One region of the Caproicibacter sp. genome, then DNA from elsewhere that is predicted to be linked to it. Evidence: a T-box and tRNA genes for the amino acid it is inferred to sense, from the RefSeq annotation. Region 1 holds a T-box; the other holds one or more tRNA genes.
The links. A T-box is a leader RNA that pairs with one kind of tRNA and senses whether it is charged. The one in region 1 lies ahead of pheS (phenylalanine--tRNA ligase subunit alpha), so its partner is inferred to be a tRNA-Phe.
Positions count from the first base shown of each region.

Region 2: it encodes a tRNA-Phe, which carries the amino acid that the T-box ahead of pheS (phenylalanine--tRNA ligase subunit alpha) is inferred to sense. The anticodon was not compared.

Region 1 covers NZ_JBJKOP010000036.1:152,495-167,800, forward strand. Annotated here, with positions in the region: gene lspA (signal peptidase II) at 18-497, shown strand; gene ACLQ3M_RS09885 (RluA family pseudouridine synthase) at 497-1,417, shown strand; gene ACLQ3M_RS09890 (ComEA family DNA-binding protein) at 1,445-1,885, shown strand; gene ACLQ3M_RS09895 (NfeD family protein) at 2,093-2,494, shown strand; gene ACLQ3M_RS09900 (SPFH domain-containing protein) at 2,516-3,445, shown strand; gene purE (5-(carboxyamino)imidazole ribonucleotide mutase) at 3,788-4,285, shown strand; gene purM (phosphoribosylformylglycinamidine cyclo-ligase) at 4,319-5,353, shown strand; gene purN (phosphoribosylglycinamide formyltransferase) at 5,347-5,991, shown strand; gene ACLQ3M_RS09920 (IMP cyclohydrolase) at 5,979-6,689, shown strand; gene ACLQ3M_RS09925 (phosphoribosylaminoimidazolecarboxamide formyltransferase) at 6,705-7,883, shown strand; gene purD (phosphoribosylamine--glycine ligase) at 7,912-9,171, shown strand; gene ACLQ3M_RS09935 (hypothetical protein) at 9,291-9,593, opposite strand; gene ACLQ3M_RS09940 (IreB family regulatory phosphoprotein) at 9,630-9,875, opposite strand; gene pheT (phenylalanine--tRNA ligase subunit beta) at 9,945-12,323, opposite strand; gene pheS (phenylalanine--tRNA ligase subunit alpha) at 12,336-13,355, opposite strand; T-box leader at 13,406-13,622, opposite strand; gene ACLQ3M_RS09955 (DUF6106 family protein) at 13,782-14,294, shown strand; gene ACLQ3M_RS09960 (NAD(P)H-hydrate dehydratase) at 14,275-15,306, shown strand, end outside.
Region 2 covers NZ_JBJKOP010000029.1:114,852-130,157, forward strand. Annotated here, with positions in the region: gene lon (endopeptidase La) at 1-760, shown strand, start outside; gene yihA (ribosome biogenesis GTP-binding protein YihA/YsxC) at 774-1,370, shown strand; gene ACLQ3M_RS05505 (YerC/YecD family TrpR-related protein) at 1,440-1,742, shown strand; gene ACLQ3M_RS05510 (class I SAM-dependent DNA methyltransferase) at 1,744-2,481, shown strand; tRNA gene ACLQ3M_RS05515 (tRNA-Val) at 2,636-2,712, shown strand; tRNA gene ACLQ3M_RS05520 (tRNA-Asp) at 2,721-2,797, shown strand; tRNA gene ACLQ3M_RS05525 (tRNA-Phe) at 2,803-2,878, shown strand; tRNA gene ACLQ3M_RS05530 (tRNA-Gly) at 2,883-2,958, shown strand; tRNA gene ACLQ3M_RS05535 (tRNA-Cys) at 2,964-3,037, shown strand; gene ACLQ3M_RS05540 (beta-mannosidase) at 3,087-5,618, shown strand; gene ACLQ3M_RS05545 (nitroreductase family protein) at 5,695-6,231, opposite strand; gene ACLQ3M_RS05550 (TetR/AcrR family transcriptional regulator C-terminal domain-containing protein) at 6,333-6,971, opposite strand; gene dhaK (dihydroxyacetone kinase subunit DhaK) at 7,068-8,063, opposite strand; gene dhaM (dihydroxyacetone kinase phosphoryl donor subunit DhaM) at 8,177-8,569, opposite strand; gene dhaL (dihydroxyacetone kinase subunit DhaL) at 8,575-9,213, opposite strand; gene glpK (glycerol kinase GlpK) at 9,537-11,030, shown strand; gene ACLQ3M_RS05575 (MIP/aquaporin family protein) at 11,077-11,793, shown strand; gene ACLQ3M_RS05580 (NAD(P)/FAD-dependent oxidoreductase) at 11,937-13,385, shown strand; gene ACLQ3M_RS05585 (NAD(P)/FAD-dependent oxidoreductase) at 13,382-14,644, shown strand; gene ACLQ3M_RS05590 (DUF1667 domain-containing protein) at 14,648-15,001, shown strand; gene plsY (glycerol-3-phosphate 1-O-acyltransferase PlsY) at 15,057-15,306, opposite strand, start outside.

The DNA of each region.
Region 1 (15,306 bases):
GATAAGGAGATGTTTTTTTGCCTTTCATCATACTGCTACTGTCGGTTCTGGTCATTGCAGCAGACCAGGTTTTAAAGCTGCTGGTGATTCAATATTTAAAGCCGGACGGGGTAAAAACCATTTTTGACGGCCTGCTGTCTTTTGTCTATGTGGAAAACCGGGGAGCGGCGTTCAGTATTCTTCAAAATCAAAGATGGCTGTTTATTGGGATCACGCTGGTGATTTGCATCCTGATTATTTACGCACTGTTCCGCTACGGAAATCATGAGTTCTTTTCTTACGCAGCCTCCGCACTGATTGTGGGCGGCGGAATCGGAAATTTGATCGACCGCGTTTTAAAGGGCTATGTTGTGGACTACATTCATGTTTCCTTTTTTCCCGCAATCTTCAATTTCGGCGATTGCTGCGTTACGGTGGGAACCGTGTTTTTAATGATACATGTCCTGTTCTTCGCGGACGACAGTCATGGCGCGGAAAAAGTTCTTCGGACCAAATAATGATGGAATTGCAGCATAAAACGGTAGAGGCGGAACAGGCCGGTCTGCGGCTGGACAAGTTTCTCAGCCTGAGCATGGAAAATGTGACCCGGTCCGCGGCGGAAAAATGGATTGACGACGGGCTTATTACAAAGGACGGGCGGCCTTTGAGCAAAAGTTATCGCTGCGCGGAGGGGGATTTTTTTCAAATCCGGGTTCCGGACCCTGTCCCACTTGAAGTCCGGCCGGAAAAGATTCCGCTTGAAATCGCCTATGAGGACGACGACCTGCTGGTGGTGAACAAACCGAAGGGCATGGTGGTTCATCCCGCGCCCGGTCATCCGGACCGAACGCTGGTCAACGCTCTGCTTGCGCATTGCGGCGCGTCTCTTTCCGGAATCAACGGAGTGTTGAGGCCTGGAATCCTGCATCGGATCGACAAGGATACCAGCGGACTGCTGATTGTCGCGAAAAACGATTTCGCCCATCAGAAATTGGCGGTTCAGATTAAAGACCACAGTTTCACGCGGATTTACGAGGCGGTTGTACACGGCAATCTGAAGGAAGACAGCGGTACGGTGGATGCTCCCATCGGGCGCCATCCGGTCGATCGTAAAAAGATGGCCGTTACCAAACAGAATTCCAGAAACGCCGTGACGCATTATCAGGTTATTGCCCGGTACCGCGGGTTTACCCATGTCATGCTGAAGCTTGAGACCGGGCGCACTCATCAAATCCGGGTGCATATGGCCTATTTGGGTCACCCGGTGGCGGGCGACCCCGTCTACGGACCGAAAAAGCCGGCTCCGGGACTGGACGGTCAGTGCCTGCATGCCAGGCTCATCGGCTTTGTGCATCCCCGCGACGGAAGGTATCTGGAGTTTTCCAGCGAGTTGCCGGCTTATTTTACGGATTTTCTGAATCGGCTTACTCTGCTTTAGTTATGATTCTAAAGGGATGGGACCAAAATGGACGAGGAATCCCGGCAAAAGAGGCTTTTGATTTTACTGGCGGCGTTGATCTGCTCGCTAATGATCGGCTACAACGCCTTTTATGTGCCGGACGCGACCGTAGCGTGGAGACAGGAATCTTCTTCGCAATCGGAAACGCCGGCTTTGTCAAGCAGACCGGAACCGGCATCCTCCGATTCTGCGGTTTCATCCGGCCTGCGGAGTGCCGTTTCATCGGGCTTGTCTTCGACGGCTCGAATCAACGGCAAAGTGAATATTAATACGGCGACCCCAAAGGAATTGAGCGACGGATTAAACGGGATCGGAAAAACACTGTCTCAGCGCATTGTGGATTATCGCGAAAAAAACGGGCCGTTCCGCTCGATTGAAGAAATTAAGAATGTATCGGGAATCGGCGATAAAATTTTTGAACAGATTCGTGATTCTATCACAATTTGAGCAGAGCTTTTACGGATCAAAAGAAGCGGGACCAAATAATAGAGAAGCAGAGCCACGACCACAGTCTGATTCTGTTCTGTTTATATTGCGCTTTTCATGGTTTTATGGTACGATAAGACTGGAGTAAAAGCTAAAACAATCAGGTCCTTTAAGGGGGTCTTACCAATTTATATTCTATATATGCCGTTTATCTGGATTGCCGTCATTGTGCTTGCAGCTGTTTTGGAAGCTTCGACGGCGCAGCTGGTTTCCATCTGGTTTGTTGTGGGCGGAGTCGGGGGATTGATCGCCAGTCTTCTTGGAGCCTCGCCTTCCGTGCAGGTGCTTGTTTTTGCGCTTGTTTCCGCGGTTACGCTGATTGCCACAAGACCGTTTGTCAAAAAAGTTCTGGATTTTAAAACAACCGGAACAAACGCCGACCGTTATCTTGGAAAGATTGCCGTCGTGACGGTTGAAATCAACAATACGCTTGGCGTGGGTCAGGTCAATGTTCTGGGGAGCATCTGGACGGCGCGCTCGTCCGACGGCTCCGTTATTCCCATCGGATCGCGCGTATCCGTTGAATCCATAGACGGCGTGAAACTGATCGTCCGTTTAAAGACCGATTAATTTTTTATGGAGGGATTATTCATGGTTGGATTTATTATCGGCATTGTCATTATTCTTTTGGTAATCATCCTGCTGATTTCAAACATTAAGGTGGTGCCGCAGGCTCACGCATATGTTCTGGAGCGTCTCGGCGCTTATCATGTTACCTGGAATACCGGTCTGCATATCAAGGTTCCGTTCGTTGATAAAGTTGCAAAAAGGGTTTCGCTGAAGGAACAGGTCATCGATTTTCCCCCCCAACCGGTGATTACGCAGGACAACGTGACGATGCAGATCGACACGGTGGTTTATTTCCAAATTACGGATCCCAAGCTGTACGCATACGGTGTGGAACGTCCGCTTTCCGCAATAGAAAATCTGTCCGCCACAACATTGAGAAATATTATCGGAGATCTTGAATTAGATAAAACCCTGACGTCCCGCGACACCATCAACACGCAAATCCGCACGATCCTGGATGAGGCGACCGACGCCTGGGGCATCAAGGTCAACCGTGTGGAACTGAAGAATATTATTCCACCGAAAGAAATTCAGGATTCCATGGAAAAACAGATGAAGGCCGAGCGTGAGCGCCGCGCCCAGATTCTTACCGCTGAGGGTGGAAAGCGCAGTGCGATCCTGATTGCGGAAGGCGACAAAGAATCCGCCATCTTGCGCGCCGACGCCGCGAAACAGACCAAAATTCTGGAAGCACAGGGCCAGGCGGAAGCGATTATGCTGGTACAGAAAGCCCTGGCCGACAGTATTGTTTTACTGAATACCGCCAATCCGGCCGAGAATGTGATTGCGCTCAAGAGTCTGGAAGCGTTTCAGAAGGCTGCGGACGGAAAGGCGACCAAGATTATCATCCCGTCCCAGATTCAATCCCTTGCAGGTCTTGCCACTTCAATTAAGGAATTGGTCGTTGACGCCCCAATGGGCGGGCAGACAGGTAAGTCTGCACAAAGTTAATTCTCTCTTGATTTGTATTCCTTGCTAAAGAGTCGAAAAAGCATTCTTTAGGAAGGGAACAGTTGAATTTGTTGTTGGAATCCCCTACAATATTAGGGTGAGATTTCGGAGGTGGATGCAATGACAGGGTTGGAAAAAAATCGGATTCGGAAAATTTCTGTCGGCACCGCCCTTGCCGGATGTGTTAAAACTCTACAGTAGAACTGCAGGCTGCGCCGGAAATGGGCGCAGCCTTTTTCTGTTTCGGGGTTCCGGCAGTCGCGTTCTCTTCTGCCATTTGCATCAGCAGTGATCCGCCAGTCTTTTGTTTAAGCAGAAAAAGGAGAATAAAAAATGCAGAATATGAAAAAAGTAGCCGTGATTATGGGAAGCGACAGTGATTTTCCGGTTGTCTCGGCGGCAGTCAAAAAGCTTAAGTCCCTTGAAATCCCCTGTGAGGTACATGTCCTTTCCGCACACAGGACACCCGCCGAGGCGGCTGAATTTGCAAAGAATGCTAAAGCTAACGGTTTCGGCGTCATGATCGCCGCCGCCGGGATGGCTGCGCACCTGGCAGGCGTGCTTGCGGCTTACACCACTCTGCCGGTCATTGGAATCCCAATGAAATCTTCCGCTCTCGAAGGGCTGGACGCGCTGCTCGCGACCGTACAGATGCCCGGCGGAATTCCGGTCGCGACCGTAGCCGTTAACGGCGCGGAGAACGCGGCTGTCCTCGCGGCGCAGATTCTCGCCCTTGGAAATAATGAGCTGGCGGAAAAGCTGGAGCAGATGAAACGGCAGATGAGCGAAAAGGTTGCCACGAAAGACGCAGCGATTCGTGCGCAGGCGGAACAGCTCTGAAAGGGTTAATCAAGCAGATTGATGGAGGAAAGAATGAAAAGTTACAGTGAAAGTTACAAGGCGGCCGGTGTGGACGTGACGGCGGGATACCAGGCTGTGGAACGGATGAAAAGCCATGTGGCAAGGACGAACATACCGGGAGTCCTTTCCGGAATTGGGGGATTCGGCGGCTTGTTCCAGCCGGATCTTTCGGGAATGAAGACTCCGGTTTTTGTCAGCGGTACCGACGGAGTGGGAACCAAGCTGAAGCTTGCGTTTTTAATGGACAAGCATGATACGATCGGCATCGACTGTGTTGCCATGTGCGTGAACGACGTGGTCTGCTGCGGTGCAAAACCGCTGTTCTTTCTGGATTATTTGGCCGTGGGCAAAAATCACCCGGAAAGTATTGAGAAAATCGTATCCGGCGTCGCGGATGGCTGCGTTCAGGCCGGGTGTGCGCTGATCGGCGGAGAAACCGCGGAGATGCCCGGCTTTTACCCAGCCGACGAATATGACCTTGCCGGATTCACAGTCGGCGTTGTAGACCGCGAGAGAATGCTGGACAGTACTTCTGTTCGCCCCGGGGACGCGCTGATCGGATTGGAGTCCTCCGGACTGCATTCCAATGGCTTTTCCCTGGTGCGTAAGGTATTCAATATCGGGGACCGGAACGTGAACATGCAGATCGGCGATCTTGGTTGCACATTGGGGGAGGAACTGCTTAAGCCGACGAAGATTTATGTCAAACCGATGCTTGAATTGATGCGGCAGATCCGTGTCAAGGCGGTTTCCCATATTACAGGCGGCGGATTTTATGAAAATGTTCCGCGTATGCTTCCGGCGGGCGTGACGGCCCGAATCGAAAAGAACCGTCTGCCGCAAATGCCGGTCTTTGCTCTTTTGCAGCAGCAGGGAAATATCCCGGAGCGCGACATGTACAACACCTTTAACATGGGAATCGGAATGTGCGCCGCCGTAGCCCCGGAGGATGCCGACCGGGCGGTGAAATTTCTGAACGCGAACGGAATGCCGGCTCGTATCATCGGTGAAATTGCCGAAGGCGGGGAAGGCGTCGAGCTATGCTGAACATTGCCGTTCTTGTTTCCGGCGGAGGAACCAACCTGCAGGCGCTGATCGATGCGCAGAAAGCCGGAAAAATACCGGGGGGCAGGATCACTCTGGTAATTTCAAGCAGAGAAGACGCCTATGCCCTGACCCGCGCGGAACAGGCTGGGATTCGGACCGAGGTGCTTCGGCGCCGCAGCTTTTCCGAACAGGGTGATTACGATACGGAGCTGATCGGCCTGCTGGAGCGGGAACGCGTCGGACTCATCGTACTGGCCGGTTTCATGACGATTATCAGCCCGCGCGTGATTGAACGTTACCGGAACCGGATGATCAACATCCATCCGTCGCTGATTCCGGCTTTTTGCGGGGAGGGCTGCTACGGTTTGCGGGTGCATCAGGCCGCGCTGGAAAAAGGGGTTCGGGTGACGGGCGCTACGGTTCATTTTGTTAATGAGGTCTGCGACGGCGGCCCGATCATTTTGCAGAAGGCCGTGGAGGTTTTGCCGGGCGATACGCCTGAGACACTGCAGCGGCGCGTCATGGAGCAGGCGGAATGGAAGTTGCTGCCTAAGGCGGTCGCTCTGTTTTGTGCGGGGTTTCTGGAAGTTGAAAACGGCGTTGTGAAGATAAAGGGGGATTTGCCATGCAGCGAATGAATTTAGCGGAATATCTGGGTTCCAATCCTTACCCGGGAAGAGGAATTCTTCTCGGAAACAGCGAAGACGGAAAGTATGCTGTTATTGCCTATTTTATTATGGGGCGCAGCGAGAACAGCCGGAACCGGGTCTTTGAGGAAGAAGGGCAGGGCATAAGGACACGGGCGTTCGACGAGTCAAAGCTGAGCGACCCATCCCTGATTATTTACTCGCCGGTTCGGGTTTCGGGGACTTTTACGGTTGTGACAAACGGAGATCAGACGGACACGGTCTGCGAGTATCTGGAGGCAGGCAAACCATTTGAAGAAGCGCTGCGCACACGTACTTTTGAGCCGGATGCTCCGAACTACACGCCCAGAATCTCCGGAATGGTTCAAACGGAGGCCGGGTTCCGGTTTATCCTATCAATTTTAAAAAGCGGGGACGGGTCGCCGGACTCTGCGCACCGCCAGTTCTTTGAATACGATTCCCCCGCCGCCGGGGAGGGAAGAATCATCCATACCTATTCCGGCGATGGGAATCCGCTCCCTTCCTTTGAGGGCGAACCGGTCCGGGTCGCACTGGAAGGCGGAATAGACCAACTGACCCACGGAATCTGGAACGCTTTAAACGAAGACAATAAAATTTCCCTGTTTGTCCGTTTTATCAACCTGAAAACAGGACTGACCGAAACAAGAATCCTGAATAAGAACCGCTGAGAGGGAGGAACTGGAATGGCAAACGAACTGATGCTGAAATACGGTTGCAATCCGAATCAAAAGCCCGCCAGAATTTTTATGGGAAACGGCGGACCGCTGCCCGTTGAAATTTTAAACGGCCGCCCCGGTTATATCAACTTTATGGACGCGTTCAACAGCTGGCAGCTGGTGCGGGAACTGAAGGCGGCCTGCGGTCTGCCGGCGGCTGCTTCCTTTAAGCATGTCAGCCCTGCGGGAGCGGCGCTGGGGGTTGAACTGTCCGACACGGTTAAAAAGATTTGTTTTGTGGACGACTTGGAGCTTTCTCCGCTGGCGTCGGCATATGCCGCGGCGCGCGGCGCGGACCGGATGTCCTCTTACGGCGACTTTGCGGCTTTGTCGGACGTCTGCGACGAACAGACGGCCCTTGTGCTGAAGCGGGAAGTATCCGACGGCGTGATCGCCCCCGGATACACCGAAAAGGCGCTGGAAATTCTTAAGTCAAAGCGAAAAGGCACATACAATATCATTCAAATCGACCCGGATTACAGACCGGAGCCGGTCGAGCATAAGGATGTGTTCGGAGTCACATTCGAGCAGGGCCGCAACGAAGCTCCGATTGGCCTTGACCTGTTAACGGATATCGTCACAAAGAACAAAGAGATTCCGGATGCAGCGAAGCGTGACCTCATCCTGTCCCTCATCGCGCTGAAATATACGCAGAGTAATTCCGTGTGCTACGCGCAGGACGGAAGAACCATCGGTGTCGGCGCCGGACAGCAGTCCAGAATTCACTGTACGCGCCTTGCGGGGAATAAAGCGGACAACTGGCTGCTGCGTCAGCACCCGAAGGTGATTGGGCTTCCGTTTGTCGCCGATATCCGCCGTCCGGACCGCGACAATACCATCGACGTTTATATCTCTGAGGATTCTCAGGATGTGCTTGCGGAAGGAGTCTGGCAGAACTTCTTTACGGCTAGGCCGGAACCGCTTACACGGGAGGAGAAGCGGGACTGGCTGAACCGGCAGACCGGCGTGTCCCTTGGCTCCGACGCGTTTTTCCCGTTTGGGGACAACATTGAGCGTGCGCACCGGTCCGGCGTTTCCTATATCGCGCAGCCGGGCGGTTCGATCCGCGACGACAACGTGATTGAAACCTGCGATCAATACGGAATCGCAATGGCATTCACCGGCCTTCGCCTGTTTCATCACTGAACGGCTGAAAACGAAAGCGGGGAGAATCATGAAAATATTGGTCATCGGCGGCGGCGGCCGCGAGCATGTTTTAGTAAGAAAACTAAAAGAAAGCCCGAAAGCGGAAAAAATCTACTGCGCGCCTGGAAACGGCGGAATCTCCCGCGACGCCGAATGCGTCCCGATTCCCGCGACGGATGTTGCAGGCGTCATAGCCTTTTCCAAGCAGAATCGAATCGATCTGGTTGTTGTCGCGCCGGATGATCCGCTTGCGGCAGGAATGGTGGACGCGCTGGAAAACGCGGGAATCCGGGCGTTCGGCCCAAAAGCGAATGCGGCGGAGATTGAAAGCAGCAAGGTGTTTTCCAAACACCTGATGAAAAAATACGGAATTCCAACGGCGGATTATGAAGTGTTCGACCAACCGGACAGGGCGCTTGAATCGATTCGTAGTCGCGGAAAATTTCCGACCGTCATCAAGGCGGACGGACTGGCGCTTGGCAAGGGCGTAATCATTGCCTCCGATTTTTCAGAGGCGGAGGCGGGAATTAAGACGATTATGGAAGATAAGGTCTTCGGGTCCTCCGGAAATCGTGTGGTTGTTGAAGAGTTTCTGATCGGCCCGGAGGTCTCCGTCCTTGCTTTTACGGACGGGAAATGCGTTCGCCCGATGGTTTCCTCCAAAGATCACAAACGCGCGATGGACGGCGACAAAGGCCCCAATACCGGCGGAATGGGAACAATCAGCCCGAACCCGTACTACACGCCGGAGCTTGCCGAACGCTGCATGAAAGAAATTTTCCTGCCGACGGTTCGTGCGATGAACGAAGAAGGCCGCCCGTTCAAGGGTTGCCTGTATTTTGGTCTGATGCTGACGCCGGACGGCCCGAAGGTGATCGAATACAATTCCAGGTTTGGCGACCCGGAGGCTCAGGTGGTGCTTCCGCGGCTGAAAACCGACCTTCTCGAGATTATGGAAGCCGTTGTGGATGAAAAACTGGAACAGCAGCCGATCGAATGGAGCGACGAAGCCTGTGCGTGTGTGGTCATGGCATCCGGAGGGTATCCGGTTCAATATCAAAAAGGCTTTGAAATCACCGGCCTCGATGAAAACGGGCAGGCGGAGAACGCTACGGTCTACCATGCCGGAACGTCGTATCGGGACGGGAAGTTTTACACCAGCGGCGGGCGCGTGCTCGGCGTAACGGCTCTTGGCACGGATTTGCCCCGGGCGCTGGAAAAAGCGTATCGGGCCGTGTCCGGAATTCATTTTGAGGGCGCGCACTATCGGAATGATATCGGAAAATAAAATGCAGAAATAAAGAGCCGCGCTGCTTCCTGATTTGAGAGGCCGCGCTGCTCTTCCGGCTGAAAGGCCCGCAAAAACAGTTGAGTGTTTTTGCGGGCCTGTATTTGTGTTTTTAAACTTTATTCTGACAGCGCTCTGCTGAGCCAGACATCCGCCAGATCCATGGCCAGATAAAGACCATTTTTTTCGCTGGTCTTTACAATCTGTTTCCGGTTCCGCACAGTCTGATCCGTCAGCATCAGCTGAATGCCAACCCGATCCGCCACGTCCATATCCTTTACTTTCTTCTTGCTCTTAATTTCCAGCCTGACGACATAACGGTCCTTCATGCTTCCGTAATAAATCACATCTCCGCAGCGCACCAACGGTTTTCCCTTATAGGTTGGAAACTGCGGTTCACCGTCATTTTGTTTATCTGCCATTCGCTGTCGACCTCCTCTTCTTCATTCGTTTGGGCTTTATTCGCCCAGATAAGATTTTACCAATACCTGCAAAAGCTCGTCGCGGTCAATTCTGCGAATCAGGCTCCGCGCGTTGTTGTGAGTCGTAATGTAGGTGGGGTCCTCCGAAAGAATATAGCCCACAATCTGATTAATGGGGTTGTATCCTTTTTCCTTCAGAGCGTCGTATACAGTTGTGAGGATTTTCTTAATGCCTTCCTCCCGGTCGCTTTCAAGAGAAAAAGTCACCGTTTTATCGAGCATAGGAACACCTCCAGTATTGTTCATCATACAACAACGTGCGAGGAAATGCAAGAAATAAATTGTAAATCACTAGGAGCGCAGGATGGCTCCGATGTTTTCAAGCTCCTTAATGGCCCGGTTCATCGCCGCTGTAATCTGTTCTTCCGTCAGTGTGCTGTCCGGAGAACGCAGCACAATTCGGAACGCGACGCTCTTCTTGCCCTTTTCAATTTGTTCTCCGCGATAAATGTCGAACAGTTCGATTCGTTCAAGCAGGGAGCCCGCCCCGGCGCGGATTGCCTTTTCCAGAGACATAACGGGAATTTTATCCTCGCAGATTAAGGCAAGGTCCCTTGCCACGGCCGGAAATTTGGGAAGCGGACGGTAGGTTTTATCCATGCCGGCGTTTTGGAACAGAGAATCCACATCGAGCGTAAAGCTGAACGCCCTGCAATCCATCCCGTAGTTTTCCATTACTTTCGGGTGAATTTCCCCAATGATACCCAGAGGATTGCCGCCAATGGTTAAAGCGGCGCACCGGCCGGGATGATAGGCGAATTCTTCCGGCGCGGCGGAAATGTCCCATTCTGTTACATTAAGTTTTTCCAGAAGGTCTTCGACCATACCCTTTGCGGTGAAGAAATCGGAGCCGTTCCCGTACATTCCGCAGACCAGCTCCAGCTTTTCCTCAGGCAGCTGCTCCGCCGAAGTCGGATGGTATTCCGTCGCAAGCTCGTAAAGGCACGCGGAGTCGTTTCGGTTGTTGTAATTGCGGGAGAGAATCTCCATCATAGAAGGCAGAGCGGTTGTGCGCATAATGCCGGTGTCCTCGCCAAGCGGATTTGAAATTACGATGGAATTCCGCAGCGGAGAATCTGCGGGCATCCGGATTTTATCGTAATATTTTGGGCTGATAAAGGAATACGTCATGATTTCGCTTGCCCCGAGCGCCAACATGGTGTCGCCAATCAGCTTTTCAAATTTCTGCCCGGCGGTGTATTTGCCTTGGGCGCCGCCGCTGAGCGCGGTGGATGCAATTTTGTCGTAGCCGTAGAAACGCGCGATTTCTTCCGCGATATCGGCTTTATGAACCAGGTCGGGCCGGAAAGAAGGAACCAGAATTTCGTCGCCGTCAAATTCGCAGTCCAGCTTGGAAAGGATTGTTTTCATTTTCTCCGCGCTTAGGGATATGTCGAGAAAACGGTTGGTCCAGTCCGGCTCAAGGCGAATCCTGCGGCGCTCAGGGGAAAAATGGCTGTCTTTCAGAATGCCGTCGGTCACGTCGCCGGCATCCAGCAGTTCCACCAGTTCGCACGCGCGGTCGAGCGCCGGAATGCAGTTGTTGGGGTCCAACCCTTTTTCATACAGGGAGGAAGCATCCGTGCGCATGCAGAGGTCGCGCGCGGTTGTGCGGACCGATGGGCCCTTGAAGCAAGCTGATTCGAAGACGATCGTCGTGGTGTCATCCACAATTTCGCTGTTTTCGCCGCCCATCACGCCCGCAACGGCAATGGCCCGGTTTTCATCCGCGATCACAAGATTCTTTTTACGCAGCGTGCGGGGGGTTCCGTCCAGCGTCGTGATTTTTTCACCCTCTTTGGCCCGGCGCACGGTGATTTTATGCCCCTGGATAAACCGGTAGTCAAACGAGTGCATCGGCTGGCCGTATTCCAGCATGACATAGTTTGTAATATCGACGATGTTATTAATCGGGCGCACGCCCATCGCACGGAGACGTTCGCGCAGCCAGCGCGGTGAGGGCTTGACCCTGACGTTTTTCACAACCCGCGCGGAATACATGGGGCAAAGGTCCGGCGCTTCCACCGAAACGCTTACCATCTCCGTGCCGGAACCGTGCCCGCCTTTGACGGCGGGGGTGTGAAGCTTCAGCGGCTTATGAAACGTGGCGGCGGCTTCGCGGGCAAGGCCGATAACGGAGAAACAGTCCGGCCGGTTGGAGGTGATTTCGAATTCCACGACGGTGTCGTCAAGACCGATTGCCTCCTGAATCGGCTGGCCTGGACGGCAGTCCTCCTGAATGACAAAGATTCCGTCTTCAATCGCATAGGGAAAATCGTGTTTGGTTAACCCGAGTTCCGAAAGGGAGCAGAGCATGCCGTTGCTTTCCAGCCCGCGCAGCTTGCCCTTTTTAATCTTTTTGCCGCCCGGCAGACACGAATTGTGAAGCGCGACGGGAACCAGGTCGCCGACTTTCAGGTTCTGCGCTCCTGTGATAATCTGAAGCGGTTCCCCGCTACCGGCGTCGGTCATTGTAATCCACATGTGGTCGGAATCCGGGTGACGTTCCAGAGAAAGAACCTTTCCGACAACGACGTTTTGAATTTCGCCGCCCTCTTTCCGCCAGCCTTCAACTTTGGAGCCGCTCATCGTCATCGCTTCCGTGAAAGAGCGGATCGGCATATCAGGAAGCTCTACAAACTCCTTGAGCCATTTCATTGACAAATCCATTTCAATTCCCCCTTAAAACTGATTCAGGAATCTAACGTCGTTTTCAAAAAAGAGACGCATGTCGTCCACCTTGTATTTGCGCATGACAAGGCGCTCCAGCCCCATGCCGAACGCAAAGCCGCTGTACTCCTCCGGGTCGATGCCGCAGTTTGAGAGTACCTTCGGGTGAACCATGCCGCAGCCAAGAATTTCAATCCAGCCCTCTCCCTTGCACAGGCGGCAGCCCTCGCCGTGGCAGTGAAAGCACTGCACGTCGACTTCTGCGCTAGGCTCCGTGAACGGGAAGTGGTGCGGACGGAACCGCACGACGGAATTTTCCCCGTACATCCGGCGGATGAGAGTTTCCAGAGTGCCCTTCAGGTTTGCAAAGGTAATTCCTTGATCGACGACCAGTCCCTCAATTTGATGGAACAGCGGGGAATGGGTCGCGTCGACGGCGTCGGAGCGATAGACGCGGCCGGGGGAGATAATCCGAATCGGCGGCTTCTGTTTTTCCATCGTGCGCACCTGAACGGGTGAAGTCTGCGTCCGCAGGACAATGTTGTCGTTGATGTAAAACGTATCCTGCGTATCGCGCGCGGGGTGGTCTTTCGGGATATTCAGAGCTTCAAAGTTATAATAGTCGAATTCCACTTCCGGACCGCTGACAATGTCGAATCCCATTCCGACAAAGATCTCCTTGATTTCATTCAGCTCCAGATTCAGCGGGTGAGGGTGACCGAGCTTGTGGCGCTTGCCCGGCAGGGTGACGTCGATCTCCTCCATTTTCAGCCGAAGCGCGGTTTCGGCCTCGTGAAGCTCCTTTGCACGGTCCGTAAGTTCCTTTTCAATCAGCGTGCGAAGCTCATTCGCGAACTGCCCGATGACAGGCCGTTCCTGTTCAGACAGGTTTCTCATCTGTTTTAAGATTGCGGTCAATTCGCCCTTTTTTCCAAGATATTTGATTCGCAGGCTTTCAAGGCTTTGGCGGTCCTGTGCCTGGTTCAGCTCCGTTTCCGCCTTTTTACGCAGAAGCTCCAGCTGTTCTTTCATTTCGGCTTCATCCTTTCTTTCGGTGAAAAAATAAAAAACGCTTTCCTCCCGCAAGGGACGAAAGCGCAAAGCTCCGTGGTACCACCCTGTATTTGTACTCTGACGGCCTGCTAACGGTGCCGCCCGTTGCGGCCTACTGCAAATGGTTCAGCCGCACCGCTCCAAAGGGAACTTCGCCAGTCTTATCCGCAAACGTGCTTTCAGCCGGTGACACGCTCTCTCTGCGCGGAAGAAAAGAAAGGTTACTTCCTTTATCACAGCGTTTGATTTCTGTAAAACATAATATAACACGGATTTTGTCCGAATGCAAGAAAAATATCCGCAGAAGCCGGCTTGCGCAGGAATTCGAGGAAAATGGAGGGCATTCATTGTAAAGAATTCATCCCTGTGCTAAAATAAGGGAAAAGAATTGTCAGGGGGAGAAGAATGGACGTTTTTGTGGAGCAGCTGATTAAAAAGAAATTCGGGACAAAAGATTATTTGTTTATTTTCGGAATTATTGTGCTTGGAATCATCCTTGTGCTTTTATCCGTGATCATTCTGCCGCCGATCGCTATCTTGGTTCTGGCAGGGGTTTGCTACGGCGCCTATTATCTGATCACATCGCGGAGCATAGAATTTGAATACAGCGTGACGAACGGCGATATCACGGTCGATAAAATCATTTATCAACGGAAACGGAAACGGGTCATTTCCGTGGATGCCCATACGGTGGAGGAAATGGGAAAATATGATGCGCAGAAGCTGCTGCAAAAGAGTTTTGCTTCCCGCATCGTCGCATCGGAACGGGAAGACGGTTCCGGCGCGTGGTATTTCTGTGCCCGGGATTCCAAGTTGGGAAATGTTCTGGTCGTTTTCAGCCCGGATGAAAAAACGCTGACGGCGATTCGGCCTTTCTTGCCGAGGCAGGTGGCGAGAGATGCTTTTAATCGGTACTGATCTGGTTGAAATCGCCAGGATCCGAAAATCCATGCGAAATCCTTTGTTCTGTGCGAGAATTCTTGGGAAAACGGAGTATGAACAGCTTGCCCTGCGGGGTTTTCCGGCTCAAAGTGTCGCCGCCAGCTTCTGCGCGAAAGAAGCGTTTTCCAAAGCGGTTGGGACGGGCCTGAGCGGATTTTGCCTGCGGGAAGCGGAGCTTCTTCGCGGACCGAACGGCGGGCCGAAGCTTCAACTGTCGGGGAAGGCGGCTCATCTGGCTGAAAAAATGCGGTTCTCCGTCAGCGTGACACATACCGCTGAAACCGCCGCCGCCACGGTGGTCGGCTGGAATGAAAAATCAGAGATGAAAATTTCGGAAGAGCGGGACGTACCGGAGGGAAGAAAAATACTTCTGGATATGCTGAAGCCGCGCGAGCCGGAGAGCAATAAGGGCAGCTACGGGCGGCTTTTGTGCGTCTGCGGCAGCGAAGGAATGGCGGGCGCGGCGGCGATGAGCACACTGTCCGCGCTTCGGTGCGGCGCCGGAATTGTGGAGACAGCCCTGCCGCGTTCCATCTATCCGATTGTCGCTTCCCTTGCTCCGGAAGCGGTGTTTACGCTGCTTGACGCCTCGCCGGACGAAGGCTTGGCGGACCGGGACCTGGAATCACTGGATTCGGCATTGTCCCGGGCGAGCGCGTGCCTTGTCGGCTGCGGCCTTGGGAAAAGCCCTTTTGCGAGAAGAATGGTTTCAAGAGTTCTTCAGAAGGCGAATGTTCCGCTTGTCCTTGACGCAGACGGAATAAATATTGTGTCGGAGCATATAGATGAACTGAAAACAGCCCGCGCTCCGCTTGTGCTGACACCCCACCCCGGCGAAATGGCGCGTCTTCTGAGGACCACCCCGGAAGAGGTCCAGAAAAACCGGGAACTGTTTGCCCGTTCGTTTGCACGGGAGTTTGGGGTTATTCTGGTTTTGAAAGGCTTTGAAACCCTGGTTGTTTCACCTCAGGGAAAGCTGTATCGGAAT
Region 2 (15,306 bases), on a different contig from region 1:
ATGCGCCAAATATTTTGTTGAGGACGCGAAAAAGAAAATCACGATCAGCCCGAAAAAGCTCGAGGAGCTTCTCGGACCCGAAAAGTTTAAGCCGGAAAACGCAAGTAAGCAGGATATGGTCGGTCTGGTTAACGGCCTGGCATGGACCAGCGTCGGCGGAACCCTTTTGCCGATTGAAGTCGCCGTTATGGACGGGACCGGCAAACTGGAACTGACCGGTTCGCTCGGCGACGTTATGAAGGAATCCGCGCGTACTGCGATCAGCTGCATCAGAACCAGAGCCGGCAATCTTGGAATCAGCCATGATTTCTACACAAAATACGATATTCACATTCATGCGCCTGAAGGCGCGATTCCGAAGGACGGTCCGTCTGCCGGTACGGCAATGGCCACGGCGATTACCTCCGCGCTCTGCAATATTCCCATTCGGCACGACGTCGCCATGACCGGCGAAATTACGCTGCTGGGCCGCGTTCTGCCGATCGGCGGCCTGAAAGAAAAAACAATGGCGGCTTATCGGTCCGGCATCAAAACCGTCATTATTCCGGCGGAGAATGTATCCGACCTGGAAGAGATCGATACGGTGGTCAAAAACTCCATTCAGTTTGAGCCCGTTGATAAAATCGATCAGGTTTTGAAGATTGCGCTGACGAAGATGCCGATCCCGCAGAAGGCTTCGGGAACGCCGGATGCGATGCAGCTTTCGGCGCCGAAAAACATGGACCGCCCATCCACCGGCGCGGCCTCGATTCCTCAGTAACGGTAATTGAAATATGAGTATTGAAACAGCATTTTTTGAATTATCCGCCGGACGCGCGGATCAGCTCCCAGCTTCAACCCTGCCGGAAATTGTTTTTTCCGGCAGGTCGAACGCGGGAAAATCTTCTTTGATTAACCGCTTGCTTTCCCGAAAGTCGCTGGCGAGGACCAGCTCGGCTCCGGGCAAGACAGCCACGATTAATTTTTACAATCTGGGATTCTGCCGGTTTGCCGACCTTCCGGGGTACGGTTACGCAAAGGTTTCGAAATCCGAAAAGCTTCGGTGGGCGGAACTGGCGGAAGGCTATTTTCATCAGACGAGGGATATCCGCCTGGTTGTGCAGCTGATGGATCTCCGGCACGCACCGACGCAGGACGATCTTCAAATGGTCCGCTTTCTGACCGACAGCGGCATTCCCTGCCTGATAGCCGCCACAAAGTGTGACAAGCTCAACAAAACCGGACGCAGAACCCAGGAAGAGATGTATCGCAGCGAGTTTGCCGCCCGTCCTGAAATCGTGGTGGTACCCTGTTCCGCCGTGAACGGGGAGGGCGTCGATGCGATTCTTGAAAGGATTTTGTCGGCTTGTGATATTGCGGATAAGCAATGATAAGGATCGATCCTGTTTGACTTTTATGCGCTGAAATGATATTCTGATAAAGTTGGGAGAGTGGTTGAATTGAACTCAAAGTTGAAGGACGACAGCGTCGATTTTTTATTCAGCGCAATTCTTACATTGAAGACGCCGGAAGAATGCTATGCGTTTTTTGAAGACCTTTGCACGGTTCCGGAAATCAAGGCGATGTCGCAGCGGCTGTGGGTCGCGCACATGCTGAGCAATAAAAAGGTTTACAGCGATATTGTTGCGACTACGGGAGCCTCAACGGCCACGATAAGCCGTGTAAACCGTTCCCTTCATTACGGCTGCGACGGTTACAATATGGTTTTTCAGAAGCTGGAAGACAGCGAGAAAGCCAAATAAGATGGGATATGCGACATTTGCGCGTTATTATGACTCGTTGATTGCGGGAGTTTCCTACGGGGAACGCGCCGATTACCTTTTCAGTATTTTCGGCCGCCTTGGTCATCAGCCGGGTCTTACGCTTGACCTTGCCTGCGGTACGGGCAGCCTGACTTTGGAACTGGCCCGGCGCGGTGTTGATGTCGTCGGTCTGGATGCTTCCGCCGACATGCTGACGCTTGCGCAGCAAAAGCTTTCCGCGGCGGGATATTCCGTGCTGCTGTTAAATCAGAGAATGGAAGAACTGGAGCTCTGCGGCCCGGTGGATACGGTTGTCAGCTCTCTCGATTCCGTCAATCATTTGGAAACGCAGCAGCAGGTCTCTGAAACGTTTCGCCGGGTCTCAGCTTGCCTGAACCCGGGCGGATGCTTTGTTTTTGACGCGAATACCGTGTACAAGCACCGGGAAATCCTCGGCAGCCACACGTTTGTGTATGATTTAGGCAGCCTGTTCTGCGTGTGGCAGAACGCGTTTGAGGCCAAGACAAACCGGGTTGCCGTTTCACTGGATTTTTTCGAGCGGTTCGGAAGCGCCTATGAGCGCTCTTCCGAACGATTTTATGAGCGTGCTTATGATTCCAAGACGCTGTGTTCTCTCCTGGAACGCGCGGGGCTTCATGTTGCGGGCGTCTGGGCGGATCAAAGCTTTTTGCCTCCGTCGGATAAGACGGACCGAATGGTTATCGCTGCAGTAAAATAGGTCCTGCGCAGAGTATTGGCACGGATGAATTTTTTCTTAGAAGCATAATGAATAAAATGGTAAAAAACTTGAAAAAAAGTAGTTTTTCCTGTTGACAACTGCGGATAAATATTGTATTATATAACACGTCGCTGATGAAACGGTGCGAACAGTCGGGAGCATAGCTCAGCTGGTTAGAGCACCTGCCTTACAAGCAGGGGGTCATAGGTTCGAGTCCTATTGTTCCCACCATTTCAGATGGCTCGGTAGTTCAGCTGGTTAGAACGCTAGCCTGTCACGCTAGAGGTCGTCGGTTCGATCCCGATCCGAGTCGCCATATTTGCCTCTGTAGCTCAGTCGGTAGAGCAGGGGACTGAAAATCCCCGTGTCGGTGGTTCGATTCCGCCCGGAGGCACCAAAATGCGAACGTAGCTCATCTGGTAGAGCGCCACCTTGCCAAGGTGGAGGTAGCGAGTTCGAGCCTCGTCGTTCGCTCCATTTTTGGCGTCATAGCCAAGTGGTAAGGCAAGGGTCTGCAAAACCCTCATCCCCGGTCCGAATCCGGGTGACGCCTCCAAAATGATTTGAAAGCCTCAAAACCTTAGTGGTTTTGAGGCTTTTTGTCAATGACTCTGATGTTTTTTCTCTCCCGGATTCAGAATGAAGGAATCGGTGGTGGTAACATGGTGCTGGATTTAAACGGTTCATGGAGGATGCGCAGGGTGGGGCAGCCCGAATGGAGGAACGCCCGGGTTCCCGGCTCGGTTTGTTCCGATTTGCTGGACGCGGGTCTCATAAAAGATCCGTTTTACGGAACCAACGAATCTGACACGCTGAACATTTTCGACGGCGATTTTGAATATCGGCGCTCGTTTCTTGTCGACGAAGAATTGCTTCGGCATGACAGGGTACAGCTTTGCTGCGAGGGGCTGGATACCCTTTGCACGCTTTCTGTCAACGATTGCCTTTTGGCGAACACCGACAATATGCACAGAACCTATGAGTTTGACTGTAAGAAGATGCTCCGGTTAGGGGAGAATATAATCGACGTTATTTTCCATTCCCCGACCCGGTTCGTTGCGGAAAAGCAGCGGGAGCAGCCGCTTCGCAATTCGGAAGAGGCTTACAGCGGCGGAATTTCGCATCTGCGCAAAGCGCATTATATGTTCGGGTGGGACTGGGGCCCGATGATTCCGGACATGGGAATTTGGCGGAATATTATGCTGATCGGCCGCGATCATGCGTATATCAGGGATTATTCCGTTTCTCAGGTTCATCAAAGTTCAAGCGTGGCGCTGAACATCTCCGTATCCCTTGAAAAATGGGCCGGGGATGATTTCCAAGTCAAAGCCGTGCTGACATCCCCCGAGGGGAGTATTCTGGCAAAGCGGACGGTCAGCTTGGGCGAAAGCAATTCCATTCCCCTTTCGGTGAAGGAACCGCGCCTGTGGTGGCCCAACGGCTACGGCGAACAACCGCTTTACAGGGTTTCTCTTTTCCTGTATGAGGAGAAACGCAAGCTGGGCGAAAAAGAGTTTCGGCTCGGGCTGAGGACGCTGAAGCTGGTCAGGGAGCGGGATCAGTGGGGAACATCATTCGCATTTGAAATCAACGGCGTAAGGATTTTTGCAATGGGAGCGGACTATATTCCGGAGGACAATCTTCTTTCCCGCAGGAACAGAGCCCGAACTGAGAAATTGATCCGGAGCTGCGTTCGCGCCAATTTCAATATGATCCGCGTCTGGGGCGGCGGAATCTATCCTGACGACTATTTTTACGAGCTGTGCGACCGTTACGGGCTTCTGGTCTGGCAGGATTTTATGTTTGCGTGCGGGGTATATGACTTTGACGAAAAATTTCGGGACAGTGTCAGACATGAGCTGGAGGACAATATCAAACGGATTCGCGGACATGCGTCGCTTGCGCTTTGGTGCGGCAACAACGAAATGGAATGGATGTGGGTTCAGAACTGGAAAAACGAGACGTCGCTGAAACGGTATCGGATGGAGTATCAGGAGCAGTTTGAAAAGAGTCTGCCGGAATTTGTCTCCCGGCTGGATCCCGATACCCCGTATTGGCCATCTTCGCCGTCGTCAGGCGGTGATTTTCATAATCCTAATGATGAGAACAGGGGAGATATGCATGACTGGGACGTCTGGCACGGGAAAAAGCCGTTTACGGATTACCGGTCGGTTATTCCGCGCTTCATGTCGGAATTCGGCCTCCAATCCTTCCCAAGCCTGAAAACCGTAAAAACGTTTGCTTCTTCGGAGGAGTGGAACATTTTTTCGCGTGTTATGGAATCGCATCAGAAAAGCGGAACGGGCAATGAAAAAATACTCTATTATATTTCTCAGTATTTCAGGTATCCCGGCAACTTTGATTCGCTGCTTTACCTTTCCCAGTTAATTCAGGCGGAGGGAATTCGGTATGGGGTGGAACACTGGCGACGCAGCCGCGGAAGGTGCATGGGCGTGATTTACTGGCAGCTGAATGACTGCTGGCCTGTCGCCTCGTGGTCCGGCATCGACGGATGCGGCCGGTGGAAGGCACTGCATTACACAGTGAAACGGTGTTTTGCTCCGGTTCTTGCCAGCGCCTGTGAGGAAGGGACGCGGGTTTCTCTTCATGTTTCCAATGAATCGAAAACTTCCGTAACAGGCTGTTTGGAATGGAAGCTGATGACGCCGGATTCAGCGGTGCTTGAGAGCGGTGAAATGACTGTTTGTTCGGAACCCCTTTCCTCAAAGCAATGCGCAAGCCTGGACTTTTCACGGCAATTTACGACGGAGGAGAAAAAGTACGATGTTTATCTGGAGTATTTGTTTAGTGTTGGCGGTAAGCGGGTGAGCGGGGGAACCGTTCTGTTCTGCAAAGCAAAACACTTTCATTTCCATAATCCCGCAATTAAAACGGACATCACGGAGAAGGAAGGCCGATTTTTCATTCGCCTCCGGGCTGATGCGTTCGCTAAATTTGTGGAACTCGATTTGAAGCACTGCGACGCGGTTTTCAGCGACAATTATTTTGATCTCTCCGCCCATACCGACCGGATCATCGCTTTGAAGAAAACGGAACTCGACGTTCCGCTGAATTCGGCGCGGCTTGCCGAAGAGCTGTCGGTCAGGAGCGTCTATGACACTTATGAGAAGTTTTAATATTTCCCGCGCGTGAAACAAAGCCCCGGCGGAATCCTTTCGGACTCCACCGGGGCTTTGTCAGCCGACGCCGGACTTACAGCCAGCGAAGCAGTTTTTCATGGTCCTTCTTTTTCACTTTCGGTGTTTCACCGTCGGGATAGCCCAGAGCAATCAGGGCAATCAGCTCTTCCTCAGGCGGAACGTTCAGAATGGCAGAGGCTTTGTCGATGTCGAATACGCCTAGAATGACGGTTCCAATCCCGTGATCCTTTGCGGCCAGACAAAAAGTCTGGCAGGCAACTCCGCAGTCGAAAAAGGTGTAGCCGTCTCCGTATTTTGTGGAAGGAGAACCGTCGCGCTCAAACCCGCTTCTTTTTTTCACGGCGGTCACAGCAACTGCCGCAGGTGCGCCGCGCAGAATCCTGGAATTGAAATCAGGCGTCGCTTCTTCGGCGAGCCTGTCCAGAATTTCTCTGCTGTCAATGACGGCATATCTTGTAGGCTGCGCGTTTTTCCACGACGGAATCTGGCCGGCCAAGTCTACCAGTTTCGTAATCAGGTCCCTGTCAATCGGTTTCGAAAGGAATTTTCTCACGCTTTGTCGTTCTTCTATACAGGAAATCGCATCCATGAACTTTCCTCCTTTATTGGCCCTATTGTACCACTTCCGGCGAACATTGAAAAGCGATTTCCTGTTTTGCCCGAACTGCATGGAAAAGATAGCTCAGAGGTTTAATAGATTTCAGCCTGCATCGCCGCGGAATACCGCCGCGTAAGATCAAATACGGGAAGGCCGGAGGAATCCGTGAACTGCTCGGGAGCGGTATGTATGACCCCCATACCGAGGAACATTTCCTTGATCCATTCGGCTTTCTTTAGCAGCTCCTCTTCGCTTTCCTGCATTCCGTTGCCAATCCACCGAATGATGTAGCTGACAAACGCGTTCGTGAAAAAATCGAGCAGAAACTGCTTTTCCTCCGGATTTACGGAGAGACCGCAGCACGCATCTTCATAGATCATGCCGATCCAGCGATAAAGGATGGGGTACAGAAATTTTTCCACCGTCTCTTTCCGCAGCGAACGGTTAATATTTCGCAGAAAGGCCTTGTTCTGCCTGGAGTAGCGCAGCACGTCGATCAGGGCGTTTTTCCAGCTGTAGCGATTGACCCCGTTCACCTGCTTGAAAATTTCATTTTGATAAATCCATTCCAGCAGTTGATAGATGTCTTTAAAGTGGTAATAGAAGGTCTGACGATTCAATCCGCAGTGGTCGGTAACATTTTGAACGGTTATTTTTCGAAACGGTGTGGTTTTCATTAAGTCTTTCAGGGAGCTTGCAAGCAGTTGCTTGGTGTGAGTCATACGTTCCATTAAATTCCTCCTGATGCCGACTGCTTTTTGGGATATAACAGGAAATGCCGTCCCGTCAGCCGTGTACAGCGGACGGGACGGATATGGACGATTAAATTAAAACTGTACAAAGGCGGGAGTTTCCGCCGGCGCGCCGAGAAGTTGTTTCAGTTCGTCATCCAGCTTCAGGAGGGAAATGGAACATCCGCCCATTTCAAGGGAAGTCATGCCGTTTCCGACGTAAGTTTTTACAATTTTGATGCCTTTTTCGGCAAGAACTTCGGCTACCCTCCGGTTCACAATAAACAGCTCCATCAGCGGTGTCGCGCCGAGGCCGTTGATCAATACCGCCGTCTCATCCCCTGGGGAAAGCTGCAGGTCGTCGAATATTTTTTCAAGAAGGCGGTCGGCAATCCGGTCGGCTGTTTGAAGGGGTTCCCTCTGAATGCCTGGCTCCCCGTGGATTCCCATGCCGATTTCCATTTCGTTTTCTTTCAGCACGAAACTTGGTTTGCCCGCTTCCGGTACCGTGCAGGGAGAAATCGCCATGCCCATGGAACGCACATTGGCAATTACCTTTTCAGCGACGGCTTTTACCTCGTCCAGTGTACCGCCGGATTCTGCTTTTGCTCCGGCAATCTTATGGACGAAAAGCGTTCCGGCGATCCCTCTGCGTCCGCTGGTGAACGTGCTGTTTTCCACCGCCACGTCGTCATTGACCACGACCTTTTCCACACGGATGCCTTCGGCGTCGGCCATTTCAGCCGCCATCTCGAAGTTCAGAACATCTCCCGTGTAGTTTTTGATAATCAGAAGAACACCCTTGCCGCCGTTTACCGCTTTGACGGCTTCGTAAATCTGATCCGGTGTGGGGGAGGTAAAAACGGCTCCGGCCACGGCGGCATCCAGCATGCCGCGCCCGACATAACCGCCGTGCGCGGGTTCGTGGCCGCTTCCGCCTCCGCTGACGAGGGCAACCTTCTCAGCCGGAGCTTTTGTCCGCGTGAGCACGTTCAGGCCTTCCAGTCGACGAACGTACTGCGGATAGGCGCACACCATGCCGTCCAGCATTTCATCCACAACATCCGCGGGATGATTGATAATCTTCTTCATAAAGTTCAACCTCGCTTTCTTTTATTCCGCGGCGTAGAGCCGCAAATCCTTTTAACATGCAGGTTGCTCGCACCGGAGCGGCCTTGGCCGCGTTGATTTTTTACGTAAAATGATCATAGCTTATTGGCATTGCAGGCTTCTTTCGCGGCCGAGACGACTTCTTTTGGAGAAGCGCCGGTTGAAGCGCATATGGCCGCGGTCATGGTTCCTTCTACCAGAGGTGCGTCTGCAATCAAAACGCGGCCGCGCTGCTCGTCGTCCAGAAATTCCAGCGCGGTTTCCGTACTGAGAACGGCGCTGCCAAGGTCGAGGAGGACAACGGCACCGTCTCCCGTATCCGCCAGCCGGATGGCGTGCTCAATCCGTAATGCGTCCGTGCCGATTTTGTGGTCCGCGACGCCGCCGGCAGCTTCGATCCTGACAGCCTCTCCTGCGATCTGCTTTGCAAGGTCGCGCACGCCCTCCGCGATCTTTTCGCTGTGTGACACAATAACAAGTCCTACCATATTTATTACTCCTTGTGATTCTTTTGAGCGTATTGAAGCAGGGCGTTCAGGATAATCCACACCGATGTGGCCCCGGGGTCCTGGTGGCCGATGCTTCTTTCCCCCAGGTAGCTGGCACGTCCTTTTTTGGCCGGGATGGTTTTGGTGTATTCAACGCCCCTTTTCGCTGCGTCGCGCGCGGCTTCCAGGCATTCCGGAAAATCTCCGCCGTTTTTCAGGGTATCCTCAAAGGCGCGATAAGCGGGTTCCAGAGCGTCCACCATGGTTTTATCACCTTCCGCTGCCTTGCCGCGCTCTTCCACTCCGTTAACAGCCGCACGAAACATGGAGAGCGCAAGATCGGGATTCAGCATGTCGCCTTCCCCTACTGTCTTACCGGCGCGCAGAAATGCCGTCCCGTAAAGCGGGCCGGAGGCGCCGCCTACCGTTGAAATCAACGTTAAAGCTACCTGCCGGAGCCCGGAGGACAAATCGGCCGGTTCAGCGGAATTCAGCTTGGCCATGACGGCGTCAAAGCCTCTCGCCATGTTGATTCCGTGGTCGGCGTCGCCGATTTCGCGGTCAAGATCCGTCAGATAATCTTTATTGGCCTTGATGGCACTTGCGATTTCTTCCATCGCGCCTTTTAATGAGCCTTTCATCATAAACAGTCCTTTCTGGTAAACATACGAAATAGATTGATTTTTAAGCCCTGTATATTTTATTACGAAGTAGTCTTTTTCATTACTTAACGATGAGCTTTCTGTCGGCATTATCAATAATTTTCATGCTTGTTTCCATCCCACAATCATATAATACTCTAGATCGGCAGAGAAGTAATTAGACAAATTCCTTTATTCGTATAGACAAACGCGGAATATTGTGTATTTACAGAAGCGAGATTCAATGCTAGGATGATGTCAAGATATTTTATGCAATTTGCATAAAATTGAATTCTTCTATGCGGATAGAAAGGGAGGAATTGTAAATGGGTCGGTATATCATGGCATTGGATGCCGGAACGACCAGCTCTCGCTGCATTCTGTTTAACGAAAAGGGCGAGATGATCAGCGTGGCTCAGAAGGAGTTTACGCAGTACTTTCCAAAACCAGGGTGGGTGGAACATGATGCAATGGAAATTTGGTCCACGCAGATCGGGGTTGCCCAGGAGGCAATGTACAAAATCAACGCAAGCGCGAAGGACATTGCGGCCATCGGAATTACAAACCAGCGTGAAACAACCATCGTCTGGGACAAAAAGACAGGCGAACCGGTCTATCATGCCATTGTATGGCAGTGCAGGCGCACGTCCGAATACTGCGACAGTCTGAAAGAAAAGGGCATGACGGACATCTTCCGCCAAAAAACCGGCCTTGTCATCGACGCTTATTTTTCGGCAACCAAGTTAAGGTGGATTCTGGAAAACGTGCCCGGTGCCCGCGAAAGGGCGGAAGCGGGAGAACTGCTGTTCGGGACGGTGGACAGCTGGCTGATCTGGAATCTGACCAAAGGGAAAGTACATGTAACGGATTATTCAAACGCGTCGCGTACCATGCTGTTTAATATACAGGAATTGAAGTGGGACGAGGAAATCTTAAAGGAATTGAATATCCCGGCCTGCATGCTGCCGGCGGTCATGCCGTCGAGCTGTGTCTACGGGGAAACGGATCCCACGATTTTCGGCGGCCCGATTCCGATTGCAGGCGCGGCGGGCGATCAGCAGGCAGCTCTTTTTGGTCAAACCTGTTTCTTGGCCGGCGAAGCTAAAAATACATATGGAACAGGCTGCTTCCTGCTGATGAACACGGGGGAAAAGCCGGTTTATTCCAAGAACGGGCTGGTCACTACCATTGCATGGGGGCTTGACGGAAAAGTCAATTACGCGCTGGAAGGCTCCATCTTTGTCGCGGGCGCGTCCATTCAGTGGCTTCGCGACCAGTTGCGGCTGATTGACAGCTCTCCGGATTCGGAATACATGGCGAAAAAGGTTAAGGATACAAACGGTGTCTATGTGGTTCCGGCGTTCACAGGCCTTGGGGCGCCCTACTGGGATCAATATGCCAGAGGCGTGATTGTCGGGCTGACAAGAGGAGCTAACAAGTACCACCTGATCCGTGCGACGCTTGAATCGCTGGCCTACCAGACGCTGGACGTGCTGAAAGCAATGGAACAGGATTCAGGAATCAAACTGAATTCGCTCAAGGTGGACGGCGGAGCCTGCGCAAACGACTTCCTCATGCAGTTCCAGTCCGATATGATCGGCGCGCCGGTACGCCGCCCGGTATGCGTGGAAACGACAGCGATGGGAGCCTCCTACCTGGCGGGACTCGCAGTAAAATACTGGTCTGGAAAAGAAGAAGTGATTCAGAACTGGCGCATCTCCAAAGTCTTTGAACCCGCTATGGAAGACAGTGAGCGTGACGAATTGGTTAAAGGTTGGCATAAGGCGGTAAAATGTTCTCTCGGCTGGGCAAAAGATTAAATGATTCATTCGAAAATATAATAGATTGAAATTGAGGTGTATGATAATGTTACCGTATATTGGGGAATTTGTCGGCACAGCAATTCTTATCATTCTGGGCGACGGCGTCGTTGCCAATGTTACCCTGAATAAATCAGGCATGAAGGGCGGCGGATCCGTACAGATCACCATTGCATGGGGCCTTGCCGTCATGCTTCCGGCGTTCGTGTTCGGCGCGGCGTCCGGCGCGCATTTTAATCCCGCGCTGACCATTGCCCTTGCCGCGGCAGGCAGCTTTGCCTGGAGCATGGTGCCGGGGTATATCGTGTCTCAGATTTTGGGCGGTTTCTGCGGCGGACTGATTGTCTATGCGCTGTTTAAAGACCAGTTTGACGAGACCGAGAGCCAGGCCACCATTTTGGGATGTTTTTCGACCGGCCCGGCTATCCGCAACCTTCCCCGCAACTTTCTTTCGGAACTCGTCGGAACCTTCCTTCTTGTCTTTACCATTATGGGAATTGGCAACGTAAAGGGAGCGGGCGGCGTCGGCCTGAATTATCTGCTGGTTTTCGGAATCATCGTTTCAATCGGTATGTCCCTCGGCGGCCTGACCGGATACGCGATCAACCCTGCACGTGACCTTGGTCCGCGTCTGGCGCATGCGGTGCTGCCCATTAAGAATAAGGGCGGCTCCAACTGGAGCTACGGTTTGATCGTCCCGATTTTTGGGCCAATTGTGGGCGGCCTGCTGGCGTGCCTGCTGTTTAAAGTGATTCCCTGGTAATTCGTATTACTTCCGTCCGGTAACAGTGAAAGAAGCAGGGGCAAACATCGTCCTGTCTACCCCTGCATTCTTTTGCGGTTTTTTAGAAAATGAAACAGTATTTCGCATCAGAGCGAAACAAAAAAAGGTTGGTGTTCATGGTCATGCTGGATGTACTGATTATCGGCGGCGGGGTTGTGGGATGCACAACGGCGAGAATGCTGGCCGGGTATCAACTGAAAACAGCTTTGCTGGAAAAGGCTTCCGATATCTGCGAGGGGGAGAGCAAGGCCAATACGGCGATCGTCCACGGCGGATATGATGCGAAGCCCCACACGATGAAAGCAAAATATAATGTTATGGGAAACGGCATGTTTCAAAAAATGTGCTCTGAACTGGACGTGCCGCTGAAGTGGAACACATCCCTGGTCGTCGCTTTTTCAGAGGATGGAATCCCCAAACTGGAAGAACTGAAGCATCAAGGGGAAATGAACGGCGTGCCAAACCTCAGCGTGATCGGCAGAGAGGAACTCAGAAAACGGGAACCCAATATCAGCCCCGCGGCCTGTGCCGCGCTTCTGGTAGAAACGGGAGGCATTGTATGCCCCTATGAACTGACGGTGGCAAATGCGGAAAACGCGGCGGAAAACGGGGTCCGGTTTTATCGCAATGCGCCGGTTACGGGAATCCAGAAAGGGGAAGACTGCTGGATTGTGCAAAGCGGCGCGGGAACTTTTACCGCAAAAGCGGTTGTGAACTGTGCTGGGCTTTACTCTGATGAGATCAATAATATGGTTTCTGAGGACAAGATTCACATCCTGCCGCGCAGAGGGGAATATTATATCCTCGATAAAAAATATGCCGATGTTTTTCATGCCTCTGTTTTTCAGCTGCCTACGAAAATGGGAAAGGGTATTCTGGTCACGCCGACTGTGGACGGAACGATTTTAGTCGGTCCTACGGCGGAGGACCTCGACGTGCGGGACGACACCCGCACAACTTCGGAAGGACTGGCAAAAGCGATTCGGTTCGGTAGTCTTACGTGGGAGCATATTCCGATGCGGGACGTCATTACGACGTTCTCCGGCATTCGCGCACACTGCGACCGGGATGATTTTGTCCTGGGGGAGGCCCCTGACGCTCCGATGTTCTTTAACGCTGTGGGAGTGGAATCTCCCGGATTAACCTCTTCGCCCGCGATCGGCCGTTATCTGGCGGATTTAGTCGCGGAAAAGCTCCATGCGAAGGTGAATCCGAATTACAATCCGATTCGTAAAGGAATCCCCAAATTCAGGGAAATGACCAATGAGGAACGGGCAAAGGCGATTGCCTCCAACCCGGACTATGCGAAAGTCGTTTGCCGGTGTGAAACTGTTACGGAGGCGGAAATCAGGGAAGCGATTCGCAGGCCTGTGGGAGCCAGAACCATCGATGGGATCAAACGCCGGACCAGAGCCGGAATGGGAAGATGCCAGGCCGGATTCTGTACGCCGCGGACTGTTGAAATTCTAAGTGAGGAGCTGCATATTTCTCCGCTGGAAGTGACAAAGTTCGGTGGAAACTCAAAGCTGCTTTCCGGCAATCTGTTTCAAAAGGGGGATGAGGCGGAATGAGAACGGTCGATATCCTGATTGTGGGCGGCGGCCCGGCCGGTCTTGCCGCGGCGGTATCCGCCTATGAAAGCGGATGCAGGAGCATCCTGATTCTGGAAAGGGAAGAGGCTCTTGGCGGAATCCTGAAACAATGCATTCATAACGGCTTCGGACTGCATACGTTTCACGAAGAGCTGACCGGCCCGGAATATGCCCAGAAATACATCGACAAAGTTGTCGAGTACCAGATTTCCTATCAGTGCTGCACCATGGTTCTGGATATTACGGAAGAACGGGTGGTCACTGCGGTCAGCAATGTGAACGGCTTGCAGCAATTTCAGGCAAAATCCGTGATTTTGGCAATGGGCTGCAGGGAGCGTCCCCGCGGCGCGCTCGCCATACCGGGCTGGAGATGCTCCGGAATCTATACCGCCGGGACGGCGCAGAAATTTGTAAACCTTGAGGGAATCATGCCGGGCAAAAAGGTGATGATTCTCGGCTCCGGCGACATCGGTCTCATCATGGCCCGCAGAATGACCTTTATGGGGGCGAAAGTACTTGCCTGCGTGGAACTGCTGCCGTATTCCTCCGGACTCAAGCGAAATATTGTACAGTGTCTGGATGATTACGGGATTCCATTGCTTTTGAATCACACGGTCGTCGATATTTCCGGCAGCGAACGTCTGGAGGGCGTGACGGTTGCGGAGGTTGACCCCGAGACGAAACAGCCGATTCCGGGGACGGAAACATATTATGAATGCGATACGCTGCTCCTTTCCGTCGGGCTGATTCCGGAAAACGAACTCAGCAAGCTGGCGGGCGTGAAAATTTCGCCGGCAACGGGCGGAGCGGAGGTCGACGAAAATCTGGAAACATCGGTCCCGGGGATTTTTTCCTGCGGCAATGTGCTTCATGTGCATGACCTGGTGGACTTTGTGTCTCAGGAGGCGGAGAAGGCGGGCAAAAGAGCCTTTCAGTTTGTCCAGGGGCAGTTGGAGGAAAACGGAGCCCGGATTCCCGTCACGGGGGGCTTCGGCGTGGCCGGAGCGGTGCCGCAGGTTCTTCATGCCGGATCCGGCGACAGCCCGGTTACACTGATGTTTCGCCCGAAAGGGGTTTACCGGAACGCTAAAATCGGCGTAAGCGCGGAAGGCACGGAACTGTATTCCAGAAAATACCGTATTCTGACTCCCGGCGAGATGGTCAGTCTGGAGCTTGGGCCGGAGCTTCTCAGCAGGGCTGCCGGAGCAAAAGAACTTACGGTGAAAGTGGAGGCCTGACAGATGCGGAAGGAAATTACTTGTATTGGCTGCCCGATGGGCTGCCGGATGACGGCCGAGGTGGAAAACGGCAAAATTCTGTCGGTGGAAGGATATTCCTGCAACGTCGGGAAAAAATACGCGCAGGAAGAGCTGACTGTTCCGAAAAGAATGGTCACTTCTTTGGCCCATGTTCGCGGCAGCAGCCGGCCTTTGCCGGTCAGAACATCCGCTCCGATTGAAAAGAGCAAAATCTTCGACTGTCTCAGGGAAATCAGAGCCTGCGAAATCACGCCGCCCGTTAAGATCGGCGACGTCATCATTTCCCACGTCTGCGGGACACAGGCCGATATTGTGGCGACCAGAGAGGTTTTCTGACCGATGTGAGAACCCCCGCGGAAAGAAAAGGTTCTTTCCGCGGGGGTTCTCTTTGCTATGAGTGTTTTATGGAAAACTTTTTCTCCGTACCGTTTTTTAGCCGCTCCAGATTTGCCCGGTGTTTATACACCAAAAGCCCGGCAAACAGCATGGAAAAAGCGGTTGTAATCCATACGTAGGAAAGCGGCGCGGCACCCGGTTTGCAGTCGCGGAAATAAGAGAACAGGAAATTAATCAGCGGGAAAGACAGAGCGCCGCAGATGGAAGAGATGGAAACAATCCTTGTAAAGAAAAAGACAACGGCG